3 regions of the Haliea atlantica genome follow, and region 3 is predicted to be linked to each of the others. Evidence: predicted binding sites of a transcription regulator. Region 3 holds the regulator's gene; each other region holds the start of a gene.
What was found. Region 3 encodes sigma-54, which starts transcription at its own class of promoters, with help from an activator protein. Its sites were predicted from a motif close to TGGCACANNNNTTGCNNT; they were not measured.
Positions count from the first base shown of each region.

Region 1: the regulator sigma-54 is predicted to act here: its motif matches at 3,038-3,055, upstream of flgB (flagellar basal body rod protein FlgB).
Region 2: the regulator sigma-54 is predicted to act here: its motif matches at 2,024-2,041, upstream of ACYVGS_RS08190 (cytochrome ubiquinol oxidase subunit I).

Region 1 covers NZ_BAAGXL010000019.1:377,688-382,733, reverse strand. Annotated here, with positions in the region: gene ACYVGS_RS13560 (flagellar basal body rod protein FlgF) at 1-114, opposite strand, end outside; gene flgE (flagellar hook protein FlgE) at 134-1,399, opposite strand; gene ACYVGS_RS13550 (flagellar hook assembly protein FlgD) at 1,462-2,154, opposite strand; gene flgC (flagellar basal body rod protein FlgC) at 2,169-2,576, opposite strand; gene flgB (flagellar basal body rod protein FlgB) at 2,580-2,969, opposite strand; gene flgA (flagellar basal body P-ring formation chaperone FlgA) at 3,253-3,975, shown strand; gene flgM (flagellar biosynthesis anti-sigma factor FlgM) at 4,069-4,383, shown strand; gene ACYVGS_RS13525 (flagella synthesis protein FlgN) at 4,385-4,834, shown strand; gene ACYVGS_RS13520 (NUDIX hydrolase) at 4,798-5,046, opposite strand, start outside.
Region 2 covers NZ_BAAGXL010000007.1:37,845-42,890, reverse strand. Annotated here, with positions in the region: gene ACYVGS_RS08200 (acetolactate synthase large subunit) at 1-567, opposite strand, end outside; gene ACYVGS_RS08195 (sigma-54 interaction domain-containing protein) at 659-2,014, opposite strand; gene ACYVGS_RS08190 (cytochrome ubiquinol oxidase subunit I) at 2,208-3,545, shown strand; gene ACYVGS_RS08185 (cytochrome d ubiquinol oxidase subunit II) at 3,548-4,540, shown strand; gene ACYVGS_RS08180 (MBL fold metallo-hydrolase) at 4,602-5,046, shown strand, end outside.
Region 3 covers NZ_BAAGXL010000003.1:936,983-942,028, reverse strand. Annotated here, with positions in the region: gene ptsN (PTS sugar transporter subunit IIA) at 1-292, opposite strand, end outside; gene hpf (HPF/RaiA family ribosome-associated protein) at 304-591, opposite strand; gene ACYVGS_RS04420 (RNA polymerase factor sigma-54) at 664-2,169, opposite strand; gene lptB (LPS export ABC transporter ATP-binding protein) at 2,329-3,054, opposite strand; gene lptA (lipopolysaccharide transport periplasmic protein LptA) at 3,032-3,670, opposite strand; gene lptC (LPS export ABC transporter periplasmic protein LptC) at 3,651-4,202, opposite strand; gene ACYVGS_RS04400 (KdsC family phosphatase) at 4,202-4,729, opposite strand; gene ACYVGS_RS04395 (KpsF/GutQ family sugar-phosphate isomerase) at 4,730-5,046, opposite strand, start outside.

The DNA.
Region 1 (5,046 bases), on a different contig from region 3:
CAGGTCTGCCTTGAAGCCAGGCGTCGAAAGGTTCGCCAGGTTGTGGCTGACTGCTGCCTGCAGCTCGCCCACGGTGGCCGCGCCCGAAGCTGCCAGATATACCAGATGATCCATCGCGACGGGCCCTCAGTAATCAGCGGAGATTGATAACGGTCTGGGTGATGGCGTCCTCGGCCTGGATCACCTGGGCATTGGCCTGGAAGTTGCGCTGGGCCACGATCAGCTCCACCAGCTGCGCGGTAATCTCCACATTGGATTCCTCCAGCGCGGCGGACTGCACCAGGCCAAGACCGGAGGTACCCGGCGTACCGACATTGGGCACGCCGGAGGAAAAGGTCTCGACCCAATTCGAGTCCCCGACCGACTGCAGGCCGTTGACATTGTTGAAGTCCGCAAGGGCAATCTGCGACAGGGCACGCGACTCGCCGTTGGTAAAGCGCGCGAACACGACACCGCTTTCGTCGATTTCCAGGCCGCGCAACTGGCCCGGGCCAAAGCCATCCTGGACGATGCTGTCTACCGCGAACGCAACTCCGAACTGGGTGGTATCCGACAGGGAAAGCGTGATGTCCTGGGCAGCGGCGCCGGTGGATGCGCCGGCAGCGTTCAGCGGCTGCCAGCCGGTGATGTTGATGTCCACCGGCAGGGAGGCGGGATCGAACTGCCCGTTGGACTGGAAGGTCAGGGTGTCCGGGCCCGAAGTGGTCACCCCGTCAATCATGGAGTGCACTTCCCACTCGTTGGGGTTGGCGGTCTTGACATAGTAGAGGCTGAGCACGTGGGCATTGCCCAGGCCGTCGTAGACCGTGGTAGAGGTCGTGGCGTTGTAGGACGCGGGGTCGGGCGCGGTGGGTGGCGAGGCGAAGGCATCAAAGGGCCCCCCAAAGGGCGTCGACGGTTGCGCCTCGCGAGAATCCAGGTTGGCGGAGAGATCCACCAGGGCGGTGGGGTTCGGGTCGATCAGCGAGGTATCGATACGGATATCCCCGACCTGCCCCGTCACCTCGCCGCTGCGGCTGACCTCAAAGCCCTGCAGCCGCGCACCCTTGCTGCTGACGACATAACCCTGGCTGTCGATCTGAAAGGCACCGGCCCGGGTGTACTGCTTGGCCCCGGCCTGACTGACCTGGAAAAAGCCACCGCCGTTGATCGCCAGGTCCAGGGCATTGTCGGTAAAGCTGATATTGCCCTGACTGAACTCCTGACTCACATTCACCAGACTCACACCCTTGCCCACGGCGTTTGCCCCTCCGCCCAGCAGGCTGCTGGCGTAGACGTCGGCAAACTCCGCACGGGAGCTCTTGAAGCCCACTGTCGAGGCATTGGCGATATTGTTGCTAATGACGTTCAGGTCGGTCGTCGCCGCATTAATCCCGGAAATTGCTGTATCGAAGGCCATCTCTCATTCTCCTGACTGTAACCGTACCGGCGTACGGCAAACCCTGCTGTTCGGCGCCGCCCTCAGAGGAAGGCCCGCACCTCATCGACTTCCACGCTCTGCCCGTCCGACAGCTGCAGTGTCGCGCCACCACCACCGGCAGGCAGTGACACCGACTCCACCCTTTGGTGGGCGTACACACTCAAGGCCTGGCTCTGACCGTTGACCAGAGCCGCAGCCGAAACCCGATAGAGCCCCGGGTCGACCGCTTGGCCACTGCTGTCGAGACCATCCCATCGCACCGGCAGCTCTCCTCCCCCCTGGGGCAAGGCGCCGCTGTACACCAACCGGCCCGCCATGTCGGTGATATACAGGGTGGCGGCACTGCTGCCCGCCGGCAGCTCGACAGTCGCATCCAGGGCCAGCTGCGCGTCTTCGGCGGCGCCATCGACCTGCCGCAGCAGCCCCACATTGGAGTCCACCATGACATCGCGACCAACCATGCTCACAGCCTGCAGGTTCTGGCTGGATGCCAGCGACCCCGCCAAGCCATTGAAGCTCTCGTTGAGTTCCTGGATACCGGATACCGTGCCGAACTGCGCCAGCTCACTCATGAACTGCATGTTGTCCATGGGACTGGTCGGATCCTGGTTCTGCAATTGCGCCACCATCAACTCCAGGAAATCCTGCGAGCCCATATCTTCCACCGAACGCGCCGCGCCACCCGCCGAGCGCGCGGCGGCACCGTACTGATCCAGAGGGTTGATCGTCGTCATGTCCGGCTTCCCTGTCAGCGACCCAATGTGAGTGTGCGCAGCGCGAGCTGCTTGGTGGTCTCGATTACCTGCACTCCGTTCTCGAAAGCCCTGGCGGCGGCGGTCATGCCAGCCATCTCCTGCACCTGGTCAATGGCGGGGCGGTAGATGAATCCGCCGGGGTCCGCCAGCGGATGGCCGGGGGCATACTCGCGCACGGCGGGCAGCGTCGACTCCGCAATTCCCGCGACACGCACACCCCGGCTGGCACCATCCACCTCTGAAAGTACCGCGGAAAATACCGGATGACGGGCACGATAGACCTGCTCGGCACTTCCAGACACCACATTGGCATTGGCCAGATTGCTGGCGATGGTATTCAGCCGAATACTTTGGGCGTCGAGGGCAGAGCTGGCGACACCCATGGTTGCAAACAGCGACATGGCTTACTCCCCTCTCAGCGCGGAGCGCACGCTCTTGATGCGCGAATCCAGAAAACCCAGGCTGGCCTGGTAGCGGATAGCGTTATCCATGAACGCGAGCTGCTCCCGGTGCACTTCCACGGTGTTGCCATTGACGGAGGCCTGCAACGGCTGGCGGTACATCACTTTTGCCCCGGTCGCGGAGGCACTATCCAGGTGGCGGGCATCGGTACGCCGAACCGCCCCGGATAGCGCGACTTCGGCACCGCGCATGGCGGCGGAAAAATCAATGTCCCTCGCCTTGTAGCCGGGGGTATCGGCATTCGCCAGATTCGCGGCCAGCAGGGATGAGCGCTGGGCCCGCAACATCAGGGCCTGGCTGGATGTGTCAAAAATCCGGTCAGTAAAACTCATCGCCGTTTTCCTCCGTCTCTCGCCGGCCCAAGCCGCTGGCCGGGCAAAAATTCTCGCTAGCCAAAGTGAATACAAAATTCATGCCACATAGATAACTCTTTAAATTTCAACAGGATATGCAATAAGCGAAGGCAATGGCGGCAAGCTCCGGGCGCAGCCGGCGCCGCTCGGGCGGCAAATGTTGCCACCGCTGTTCACCCCCTCCGGCACCTGTGGCACAAACCCTGCATCGATCCTGTGGAGCGACGGATTACTGTCGCCTGGCGAGGGAGGCGAGAAAGGTATGCGTATCAGCCCGCGACAATGGCTGACCTGGGGGGCCCTGATCTGGCTTTGCGGCAGCGCGGTGACCGCCAGTGCCGGGGCCACGCAGGACATACAGGACCTGGGCCAGGTCGCCGAAGCGGCACGGGAAACCGCCCTCGCGGCAGCCAGGGCCGCCGGTTACCGCCGGGTCGCGGCCCGCGCGCGGCCCATGGACCCCAGGCTGCGCCTCGCCGCCTGTGACCAGCCCCTGAAGACTGAGATCAACGCCAATGCACCCGTGCTGGGCAACACCAACATCGGTGTGCGCTGCACCGGCAGTGTCCCCTGGGCCATTTATGTGCGCCTGGAGGTCGTGGCACAGGTGGACGTGACGGTGCTCCGCACCAATCTGCCCCGGGGAACCGTGCTCTCTGCCGGGGACCTCCGCCAGGAGAGCCGGCCGCTGTCCAGTGACCACGGCAGCGTGATCCGCGATCCGGCACTGGCGGTGGGCAAGGCCCTCGACCGCGACAAGCCAGCCGGGGCAGCGCTGAACCATCACGATGTCAGCGCACCCCGGATCATTGAGCGGGGCCAGACCGTGACGCTGGTCAGCGGGAGAGCGGGGCTGGAGGTCCACATGCAGGGCAAGGCCAGCAGTCACGCCGCCGTCGGCGACCGCCTGGTGGTCATCAACACCCGCACCGGTCGACGGGTCGAGGGCGTGGTGACCGATAGCGGTGCCGTGCGGGTCGACTGATGGCCTTTTACCCCTGTGCTAAACTTTTCGTGACAGCGGTCGCTAACTCTCCTGTACGCAGGATCGCGCAGAGAAACGAGCAGGTAAGCCCCCATGAACCCCATTGACCAAAGCGCGGGAATAAAAGCCCAACTGGATACGGTACGCCCCGGTAGCGGAACCGCGCCCGTCGCTGCGGAAGCCCGGGGCAGCAATACCCAGCGCGCAAACAGCCGGGGCGACGAAGCCGTGACGGTCACTCGCACCGCGAGCGAGCTGATGCGCCTGGAAGAACAGCTCGAAACCCTGCCGGAGGTGGATAGCGAACGCGTTGAGGCTTTGCGCCAGGCCATTGCCGAGGGGCGTTACGAGGTCAACCCAGGGCGTATTGCCGACGCTCTGATTCAGGTGGAGCGGGAGCTCTACTGACATGCAGGAGGAGCTGGCGGCACGGGACTGCCTGGGGCAGCAACTGACAGTACTGGAACAGCTGAAGCAAGCTCTGACGCATGAAAACCAGGCTCTGCGCGACAACGATACTGCCGCTCTGGAAAGGTGGACCCTTGAGAAGCAGGCCCTGCTCGAGCACTACAACGCCCTCGAAAGCGAGCTGAACCTACTCCTCCCGGCGGGGCAGAGTCCGGCCCAGTGGCTGGAAACGCTGCCGGCACACAGTCGACAGCTGCGTGAGCGTGCCATCGAACTGGCGCACGACTGCCAGGAATACAACCGCCAGAATGGCCAGATCATCCAGGGCCTGCAGGCACGCACCCGGGAGGCGATCAGCATCCTTCGCCACAACACCCGGGAAAAAAGCCTCTATACCAGCGACGGGCAGGCCAGCTATCGGCCGGATACGCGTTTCCTGGGCAAGGCTTGAACCCCCGCCCCGGCAGTCGATGAACGCTCCGCCGCAAGCAGCGCCATCAGCTCATCCAACATCGACAGTGACAGCCCCCAAATCCGCCGCTCGCCCCAGAAATAGCAGGGCATCTTGAGCGTCAGTCGCCGGTGCTGCCAGCGCATACTCTGACGATTGGCGTCGTCGAGCAGGAATTCCAGCGGCACCCACACCACCTCGGCCACCTCGTG
Region 2 (5,046 bases), on a different contig from region 3:
CGCCGCATTGATTGCCTTGTACTCGGCGATCGGGCGGCGCACGGTGCTGGCGGGAATCAGGGGCGCCGAGGTGTCCTCGGCGGCGATGTCCTCGGGCAGTTCGATGTGCACGGCGCCGGGGCGTTCCTCCGAGGCGAGGCGGAAGGCCTCGCGCACCACCGAGGGGATGCGGTCGCCGCTGACGATCTGGCAGGTGAACTTGGTCAGCGGCCGCATCATGTCCACGGCGTCGATCACCTGGAAGCGTCCCTGCTTGCTGGTCTTGATCGGTTTCTGCCCGGTGATCATCAGGATCGGCATGGCGCCGAGCTGGGCGTAGGCAGCGGGGGTCACCAGGTTGGTGGCGCCGGGGCCCAGGGTGGACAGACATACGCCGACCTTGCCGGTGAGGCGACCGTAGGTGGCGGCCATGAAGCCCGCGCCCTGCTCGTGACGGGTCAGGATCAGCTGGATGCTGGACTGCCGCAATGACTCCAGCAGATCGAGGTTTTCCTCGCCGGGAATGCCGAAGATGTATTCGACACCCTCGGCTTCCAGGGCCCTCACCATCAGGTCCGATGCTTTCATTGCTTGCCTCCCGGGAAAATGTCAGGTGCGTCTGAACACACCATAGCAGGGAAACGTCGGGGGAGCAGGTCGACAGGGCCTTTGGGCGAGTTCACTCCAGCTTGCGGTAGAGGCTGCGCAAACTGATGCCGGCGATTTCCGCCGCCCGCGCCTTGTCCCCCGCGCAGTGAGACAGCAGTGCGCGCAGGTATTCCCGTTCCTGGGTTCGCAGGTCGGTCCAGCGGTCAGCGTTGGCTGCGCCGTCTGTGTCGCTGCCCGTTTGCCCGGGCGGCGAGGCCGTTTGTGGAAGGGAGCAGGTCGCGAGGCCCGCCAGGCTGCGGGCGATGACGTGGTGGTCGATGACGTTGCCGTGGGCGAAGATCAGCGCGCGCTCCAGCAGGTTGCGCAGCTCGCGGATGTTTCCGGGGAAGGGCTCATCCTGTAATCGCCGCACTGCGGATTCGGTCAGGTGCACCCGGCGTCCGCGGGCCAGCTTGCCAAGAATGGAGTGGGCCAGCAGCGGCAGATCCGCGCGACGCTCCCGCAGGGCGGGCAGGCGAATGGGGAAGGCATTGATGCGATAGAACAGGTCGCGACGGAACGCGCCCTGCTCGACCATCGCCGGCAGGTCCTTGTGGGTGGCGCAGACCAGGCGGAAGTCGGCGCTGCGCAGGGCGGTGCTGCCCACCGCCCGCCAGGTGCCGGTTTCCAGAAGTCGCAGCAGTTTCACCTGCATGCCCAGGGGCACGTCGCCGATCTCGTCCAGGAACAGCGTGCCGCCCTGGGCCGCTTCCAGCAGCCCCGGCTTGTTCTGGGTGGCGCCGGTGAAGGCCCCGCGGACATGGCCGAAGAGCTCGCTCTCGAACAGGGTCTCGGTCAGTCCGGCGCACTCCACCGTGACCAGGTTGCGGGTGCTGCGGGGGCTGGCTGCGTGGATAGCGCGCGCAGCCAGCTCCTTGCCGGTACCCGACTCCCCGAGCAGCAGTACCGAGGTGTCGTGACCGGCCACTAGGTTGATCAGGTCGAGCATCTCGTTAAACGCCGGGCTGCGCCCCACCATCTGGTCGGCGGAGGTTTCGGCGCTGGCGATGCTGACCGGCTTCAACAGCTCGACGAAGTAGCGCAGCCGACCCTCGGCGTCGAGGATCGGCAGCATTTCCACGTCGACATGCTGGCGACCCTCGGGGGTCAGGTGCACATGCAGTACGCGCTCCTTGCGACCGCTCTCCCGGGCTGCCGCCAGGGGGCAGCTTTCCCCGGCCTGGTCGCAGGGGACACGGTAGCCGTGGGAGACCCGGTAGCAGAGTGCTTCGTCCTTGTCCGGGGGGATGTCGCCGAAAGCCTCCCGGTAGGACTCATTGGTGGCGAGGATACGGTACTCGGGGTCCACCAGGATGGCGGGGCAGTCGTGGCCCTCGAGCATGCGGGCGACAGAGCGGTCGGTGTCACTGGCGATCAGGGGCGGCATTGTCATTCCTGGCAAAATTATTGCCAATAATGACAAAAAAGTTCGCGTGGAGGAAGAGGTCGGCCGGCTCTGTGTCCATGTCAGTCCCGTATCGCCGGGCTGCGCTGCAAGGTGGCACGCCCTGTGCTAATACCGATGTGACGCTGCCGTTGCTCCGGCGACGGCCCAGATCGCTCAGAGAGGTGTGTTTACCGTGGATCCGGTTTTGCTTGCACGCATACAGTTCGCCACCAACATCAGCTTTCACATCCTGTTTCCGGCGATCACCATCGGCCTGGCCTGGGTGCTGTTCTATTTTCGCTGGCGTGCCTGGCGCGGGGGCGAGGCCTTGTGGGACCAGGCCTACACCTTCTGGGTCAAGGTGTTCGCGCTGACCTTCGCCATGGGTGTGGTCTCGGGCATCACCATGAGCTTTCAGTTCGGCACCAACTGGCCCGGCTTCATGGAGCGGGCCGGCAATGTCGCCGGCCCGCTGCTGGGCTACGAGGTGCTCACCGCTTTTTTCCTGGAGGCCTCCTTCCTCGGCATCATGCTGTTTGGCCGCAACCGGGTCTCCCCGCGGATGCACCTGATCGCGACCTTGCTGGTGGCGGTGGGCACCACGCTGTCTGCGTTCTGGATTCTCAGCCTGAATTCCTGGATGCAGACCCCGACCGGTTATTACCTGGAGGACGGCGTGGTGATGGTGGAGAGCTGGTGGGCGGTCATCTTCAATCCCTCCTTCCCCTATCGACTGGTGCACATGCTGCTGGCCTCGCTGCTCACCTGTGCCTTCCTGATTGCCGGCGTCAGCGCCTGGCGCCTGCGCCGTGGCGTCGGCGGCCCGGGTACGCGCCGCGTGCTGCGCACCGGCCTGCTGCTGGCCGCCGTGGGTGCCCCGCTGCAGGTCCTGGTGGGCGACTTTCACGGTCTGAATACCCTGGAACACCAGCCGGCCAAGGTGGCGGCGATGGAAGCGATCTGGGAGACGCAGGCGGGGGCGCCTTTCACCGTGGTGGGCTGGCCCGATGCCAGTGAGCGCCGCAACCATTTTGCCCTGGAGATTCCCTACGCAGCCAGCTTCATTCTCACACACGAGCTGGAGGGCGAGGTGCGTGGTCTGAATGACTTCGATGGCCTGCATCCGCCGGTGCCCATGGTGTTCTGGTCCTTCCGGGTGATGCTGGGGCTTGGCGTACTGATGCTGCTGGTGGCCTGGTGGGGCAGCTGGCAGACCCGGCGTGGTCGGGCGCCGTCTCCGGCGCTGTTGCGCGCGCTGTCCTGGATGACCTTCTCCGGCTGGGTCGCGGTACTGGCCGGCTGGTACGTCACCGAGATTGGTCGCCAGCCCTGGATCGTCCAGGGCGTACTCAGCGTCGCCGATGTGGCGGCGGATCACCCCTCGACCACCCTCGCGGGGACCCTGTTCGGCTATGTCCTGCTCTACGCGCTGTTGCTGGCCGCCTATGTCGGCGCACTGCGGCAGATGTCCCTGAAACCCGCGGCATCGCTGGGCCTGTCCCCGCAGCCCGCGACTGTACAGGAGGCCTGATCATGGCGTACTGGTTGCCGGTTATCTATATGCTGATCATGGGCCTGGCCCTGCTCATCTACGTGGTGCTGGATGGTTACGATCTCGGCGTGGGCATGCTCCTGCCGCTGGCAGAGGAGGCCGAGAAGGATGTCATGGTGGCCTCCATCGGCCCCTTCTGGGATGCCAACGAGACCTGGATCGTGCTCGGTGTCGGGGTCCTGCTGATTGCCTTTCCCGAGGCCCACGGGATCATTCTCACCCAGCTTTATCTCCCGGTGACACTGATGTTGATGGGGCTGATCCTGCGCGGGGTGGCCTTTGACCTGCGGGTCAAGGCCGGCGACCACCGTCGCCAGTTGTGGAATCGCGCCTTCTTCGTCGGCTCCCTGGTGGCAGCCGCGGCACAGGGCTGGATGCTGGGCGCCTGGGTGACCGGCTTGCAGGGCGGGCCCCTGGGTCTGGCCTTCAGTGCGCTGATCGCGATTACCCTGCCGGCGCTCTACCTCTTGCTGGGTGCCGGCTGGTTGATGATGAAAACCGAGGGGGCGCTGCTGGAGCGGGCGATTCACTGGGCACGCATGGCGGTGTGGCCGATGGCGCTGTGCCTGCTGCTGGTCAGTATCGCAACGCCAGTGGTCAGCCCGGTGATTGCCGGCAAGTGGTTCACCTTCCCCAACATTTTGCTGCTGGCGCCGATTCCCCTGGCCTCGGCCATCTGCCTGGCGGTGATTGCCGTGCTGCTGCGACAGCCGGAGCTGATCCGTCGCGGGCGGGGCTGGTTGCTGTTCGTGGCGACTGTGCTGATCTGCGTGCTCGCCACCCTCGGTCTGGCCTACAGCGTGTTCCCCGATGTGGTTATCGGCCGGCTGGATATCTGGGAGGCCGCGGCGTCGGTCAAGTCACTGCAGTTTGTGCTGGTCGGTGTGGTGATCACGCTGCCGGTCATCCTTTTCTACACCGTGTATGTGTACCGGGTCTTCCACGGCAAGGCCACCGAGCTCTCCTACGAGTGAGCGGCGCAAGGGCCGGCAGAACCGGGACAAAGTCCGATTGAACAACCGCGAGGATATCGCCATGTCACAGACTCCGAAAATCAACGTCGATCTCGATGTCAAACCCGAGGTGGTGCCCTTCTTCGATGAGGACACCAATACCTTTTCCTATGTGGTGCGCGATCCCGGTTCGCGCGCCTGCGCGGTGGTGGATTCGGTGATGGACATCGACTACGCCGCCGGACGTATCAGCTTTACCGGGGCCGACCGCATCATTGCCTATGTGCGCGAGCACAAGCTCGAGGTGGAGTGGTTGATCGAGACCCATGTTCACGCCGACCACCTCTCCGCCGCGCCCTACATCCAGGAGGCCCTGGGCGGCAAGCTGGGGATTGGCGAGCACATCGTCACGGTGCAGGAAACCTTCGGCAAGATCTTCAACGCCGGCACCGAATTCGCCCGCGACGGCAGCCAGTTCGACCGCCTGTTTGCCGATGGCGACGAATATCATGTCGGCGGGATGCGCT
Region 3 (5,046 bases):
CCGCCATGTCGTCCGGAGCGTCGAAGTCGATCGGCTCCTCCAGGCTGACCAAAGCCGCGAGAGGTTCCTGGCAGCCGGGGATGCGACAGTGGGGAATGGCGATACCACCACCGAGGCCCGTGCTGCCGAGGCGCTCGCGGGCGACCAGCTGGGTGAAGACTTCCGACTGGGACAGCTCACTGCGGTCGCGGGCGATCAGCTCCGCCAGCGTCTCGAAGAGTTTCTTCTTGCTGCTCCCGGAGGCGCGACACAGGGTGCGCTCCGGGGTCAGTAGTTGGGCGAGTATTTGCATGAGAGAGTCTTCTAGTGGCCGCGGGCCTTTTCCTTGTGCTTAATCAGCTGGCGGTCCAGTTTGTCGACCAGGGCGTCGATGGCGGCGTACATGTCTTCGGATTCAGCGGCGGCAAAGATGTCGGCACCGGCGACGTGGATGGTCGCTTCGGCTTTCTGAACCAGTTTTTCCACGATCAGTGTGACCTCGGTATTGGTGATCTGGTCAAAATGCCGTTGCAGGCGCTCGAACTTACTTTGCACGTAGTCCCGCAGGGCATCGGTCACTTCGACGTGATGACCGCTGATATTCAGTTGCATACCTGACTCCTTCTCGTTGAATGGGCGCGGTGCCCAATATCGGCGGGTTTACAGACCCGCACAGTTTGCATTCTAGACCAATCGCTTGCGCTCATTGGAGGGGGGGATCTGCAGCATCTCCCGGTACTTGGCGACGGTGCGCCGGGCGACCTGGATACCCTGCTCCTCCAGCATCTTTGCCAACTTGCTGTCCGACAGCGGCTTGCGCGGGTTTTCCGCGGCAACCAGCTTGCGGATAAAGGCACGGATGGCGGTTGACGAGGCCTCGCCGCCGCTGGCCGTGCCGACGTGACTGGAGAAAAAATACTTGAGTTCAAAAACGCCCCGCGGCGTGTGCATGTACTTGCGGTTGGTGACCCGGGAGATGGTCGACTCGTGCATCTCCACGGCCTCGGCGATATCCGCCAGCACCAGGGGTTGCATTGCCTCTTCACCGTGTTCGAGGAAGCCGCGCTGGCGCTCGACAATCTGTGTGGCCACCTTCATCAGGGTTTCGTTCCGGCTCTGCAGGCTCTTGAGGAACCAGCGGGCCTCCTGCAGATTGTCGCGCAGGTAGTTGTTGTCGGCACTGTTGTCCGCGCGCCGGATCAGGCTGGCATAGCTGTCATTGATGCGCAGGCGCGGGGCGACGTCGGGGTTGAGCTCCACGACCCAGCGGCCACTGCGTTTGCTGACAAAGACATCGGGGATGATGTATTCGGTGCTGTCCTCGCCGATCTGCTGGCCCGGGCTGGGGTCCAGCGTGCGGATCAGGTCGAGGACCGCCCGCAGCTGGTCTTCCTTGAGCCGCATGCGGCGGAGGATCTGGTTGTAGTCGCCGCTACCGAGCTGGTTGAGGTAGCGGCTGATCACCTGCCTGGCCTGTTCGAGGTAGGGGGTACTGGCGGGCAGCTGCTGCAGCTGGACCAGCAGGCATTCCCGCAGGTCGCGGGTGCACACGCCAGCCGGCTCGAATTGCTGCAGGCAGTGCAGAACCGCCACAACCTCCTCGAGGTCGATCTCGAGATCGTCGCGAAAGGCCTCGTGGATGTCCTCCACGCTGGTCTGCAGGCGGCCGTTGCTGTCGGTGGCGTCGATCAGGGCCAGGGCGATGACCCGGTCAGTGTCGGACAAGCGAGTCAGGTTAAGCTGCCAGCGCAGGTGGTCCTGCAGGGATTCCGACTGGCTGTTGCGGGTATCGAGGTCAAAGTCGCTGTCGTCGCCGCCGGCGCCGGCAGGGGCGCCGGTGGGAATCAGGTCTTCCCACTGGGTATCCACCGGCAGCTCCTCGGGCATGGCGCCGCTGGTCTGCCAGTCGTCGCGATTTTCACCGCTGCCACCACTCGCCGTGCCTTCCAGGCTCTCCAGAGGGCCGTCGGTATGCTGGGGGGCTTCGCGTTCCAGTCGCTGCGTGTTGTCGACTTCGGTATCCCCGCCGGAGTCGTCTTCGGCCACCTCCAGCAAGGGGTTGCTGTCCAGGGCCTGCTGGATTTCCTGCTGCAGGTCCAGGGTGCTCAGCTGCAGCAGGCGAATGGCCTGCTGCAGCTGAGGTGTCATGGTCAGCTGTTGGCCTAGCTTGAGTTGCAGGGACTGTTTCATCGCGAGCGGAAGGGGTCCTGATACCGTCTTGGACAGCTGTCTGGAGCTGCCAGTGTAGCGCCCCGTGTCGAAGGGCTGCAACACCCTGGCGCGATTTTTGCTAGCGCCTGCCGAAAACAGGGCTTGACGGGAAGGCGCTTGGCGCAGGTGCCCGCGCGGCTACAGGCGGAAGTGGTCGCCGAGGTAGACCTGGCGGACGCGCGCGTTGGCCAGGACTTCGGCGGAACTGCCCTCGGCGATGATGTGCCCCTCGCCGACGATATAGGCCTTTTCGCAGATATCGAGGGTTTCCCGCACGTTGTGGTCGGTAATCAACACGCCGATGCCGCGGCGTTTGAGGTGGTTGATAATGTCCTTGATGTCGCTCACGGAGATTGGGTCCACGCCAGCGAAAGGCTCGTCGAGGAGGATGAAGTCCGGCTCGGTGGCCAGGGCGCGGGCGATTTCCACCCGGCGCCGCTCACCGCCGGACAGCGATTGTCCCAGGTTGCCGCGGAGGTGGCTGAGATGGAATTCTTCCAGCAGGCGGTCGGCGTGGGTCTGACGTTCGTGCCGGCGCAGGTCCGGCCGCGTCTCGAGAATCGCCAGGAGGTTGTCCTCTACCGTCATTTTGCGGAATATCGAGGCTTCCTGGGGCAGGTAGCCAATGCCGCGGCGGGCCCGTTCGTGCATCGGCAGCCCGGTGATATCCTCGCCGTGGATGTGAATGTGGCCGCCATCTGCGGCTACGATGCCGACAATCATGTAGAAGCAGGTGGTCTTGCCGGCCCCGTTGGGGCCCAGCAGTCCGACCACCTGGCCGCTGTGCACTTCCAGCGAGACATCCTCGACAACCCGCCGGCCCCGGTAGGCCTTGGCCAGGTTACTTGCGGTCAGCAGCGCCATCGCGCGACTCCTGCTCACTGTCCGTTTCGCTTGCGGCGGCCGGTGCCGGGGCACCATCCCCGCTGCCCTGGTTGACCACGCGGGCAGGGATGACGACTTCGACCCGTCGGCCGTCTTCGGCCGAGGCGTCGCTGTTGGCCCGCACCCGCTGCTCGGCGATGAAGTAATCGATACTGTCGCCGGTAACCAGCGAGCCGTCCTGTTCGATGCTGGCCTGCCGGCGCAACTGGACGCGCTCCTCGCTGTTGAAGTACTCGATGACCCTGGCCCGGGCATGCAACAGCCCCTTGTCCGGCTCCGGCTGCTCCTGCAGATGGGCGGGATTGCCCTCGGCGACAATGCGCTCGGCGGCGTCCACGCGATGGTGCACGGTCACTTTGTCGGCGTTGATGCGCAGGCTGCCCTGCTGCAACTTCACATTGCCGGTGTAGACGGTGAAGCCTTCTTTTTCGTCGCGTAGGGCGCTGTCGGCGCTGATGCGGATGGCCTGCTCGCGGTCGCTCGGCAGCGCCCCCGCTAGGGGCGCGACAAGCAGTACTAACAGAGCCAGAACCAGCGGTGGGACGCGCGGGTTGCCGGGCTTGCCGTGGCGAGTCCTATTGGCCAGGGGGGACATACAGGCTCTCCACGTTGGGTTCCAGATGAATGACCTGGGTGGTCAGGTCGGCGCGCATGCCGTCGGCAGTGACCTGGTTGTTTGCCTGGGTGAAGGTCACCGGGACCATGGAGGTCGCCGTCTTGCTTCGCAGGTTGAGGGTCAGCGCGCGGGTCGCCAAGGTGCCACCACTCTGGTCGTTGGTCAGCAGAATGTCCTGGCGCAGCGACAGGATTTCGGTGGCATGGCGCAGCGTGCCGCGCTGGGCGACCAGGGACCAGCTGCGGTCATCGCCATCGTGGGCATAGTAGCGCGGCTGGCTAAGTTCGGAAATATTGTCTGCGTCCCGGTAGGCGATCCGCTCGGCGGCGAGAATTTCCACCAGCTGGCCCGCTTCGTTGTAGGCCTGACTGCGCGAGTCTGTCAGGTAAGTGGTCACGCTTGGCTGCTGTCGCGCTGCCCCCCGCTGATCCAGGGGGGTGTCGAGGTTGGGCGCCCAGAACCAGGCCAGCAGGAGCAGGGCGAGCAGAACGTTCTGTCGCAGTCCCCCCATCAGAGCCAGTCCGCTTCCACTGCCGCGCGCTGCTGGCGCAGTTCCAGCAGCCATTCACAGGCCTGCCGCACCGCGCCGCGGCCACCCGGAAAGTCGCTGCACCAGTCCGCTGACCTGCGCACCAGGGCAACCGCATCGGCGACGGTGAGCCCGAGGCCGGCGGCGCGGATTGCGCGCAGGTCGGGCAGGTCGTCCCCCATGTACGCGCACTCGTCCAGACTGAGGCCCTGCTGCTGGCACAGGGCCTCCAGGGCCGTGAGCTTGTCCTCGCGCCCCTGCACCAGGTCGGCGATCCCCAGTTCCCGCGCGCGTCTTTCCACGCAGCTGGACTGCCGGCCGGTGATGATGGCGGTGCGGATGCCGGCCTGCTGCACCAGCTTGATCCCCAGGCCATCCTTGATATTGAAAGTCTTCAGTTCGTGGCCGTCGCTGCTGTAGGTCACGCTGCCGTCGGTCATGACGCCATCCACATCCAGCGCCAGCAGGCGGATGCCGCGCGCGCGGCGCTGCAGTTCAGGCTTCTGCATTCAGGCGATCCCCGCGTGCAGCAGGTGCATGACGTGGAGGACCCCGGTCAGGTTCTGTTGCTCATCCATCACCACCAGGGTCGAGATCCGGTTTTCCTCCATGATGCGCAGTGCCTCCGCCGCCAGCATGCCGCCGGTGACCTGCTTCGGGGAGCGTGTCATCAGCTCGTCGATGAGGGTGGTGTGTACATTGACCCCCTCGTCCAGGGAGCGGCGCAGGTCGCCGTCGGTAAAAATGCCGACCAGCTGGCCCGAGCCATCGACGATGGTGGTCATGCCGAGCCCCTTGCCGCTGATCTCCAGCAGTGCCTGGCCCA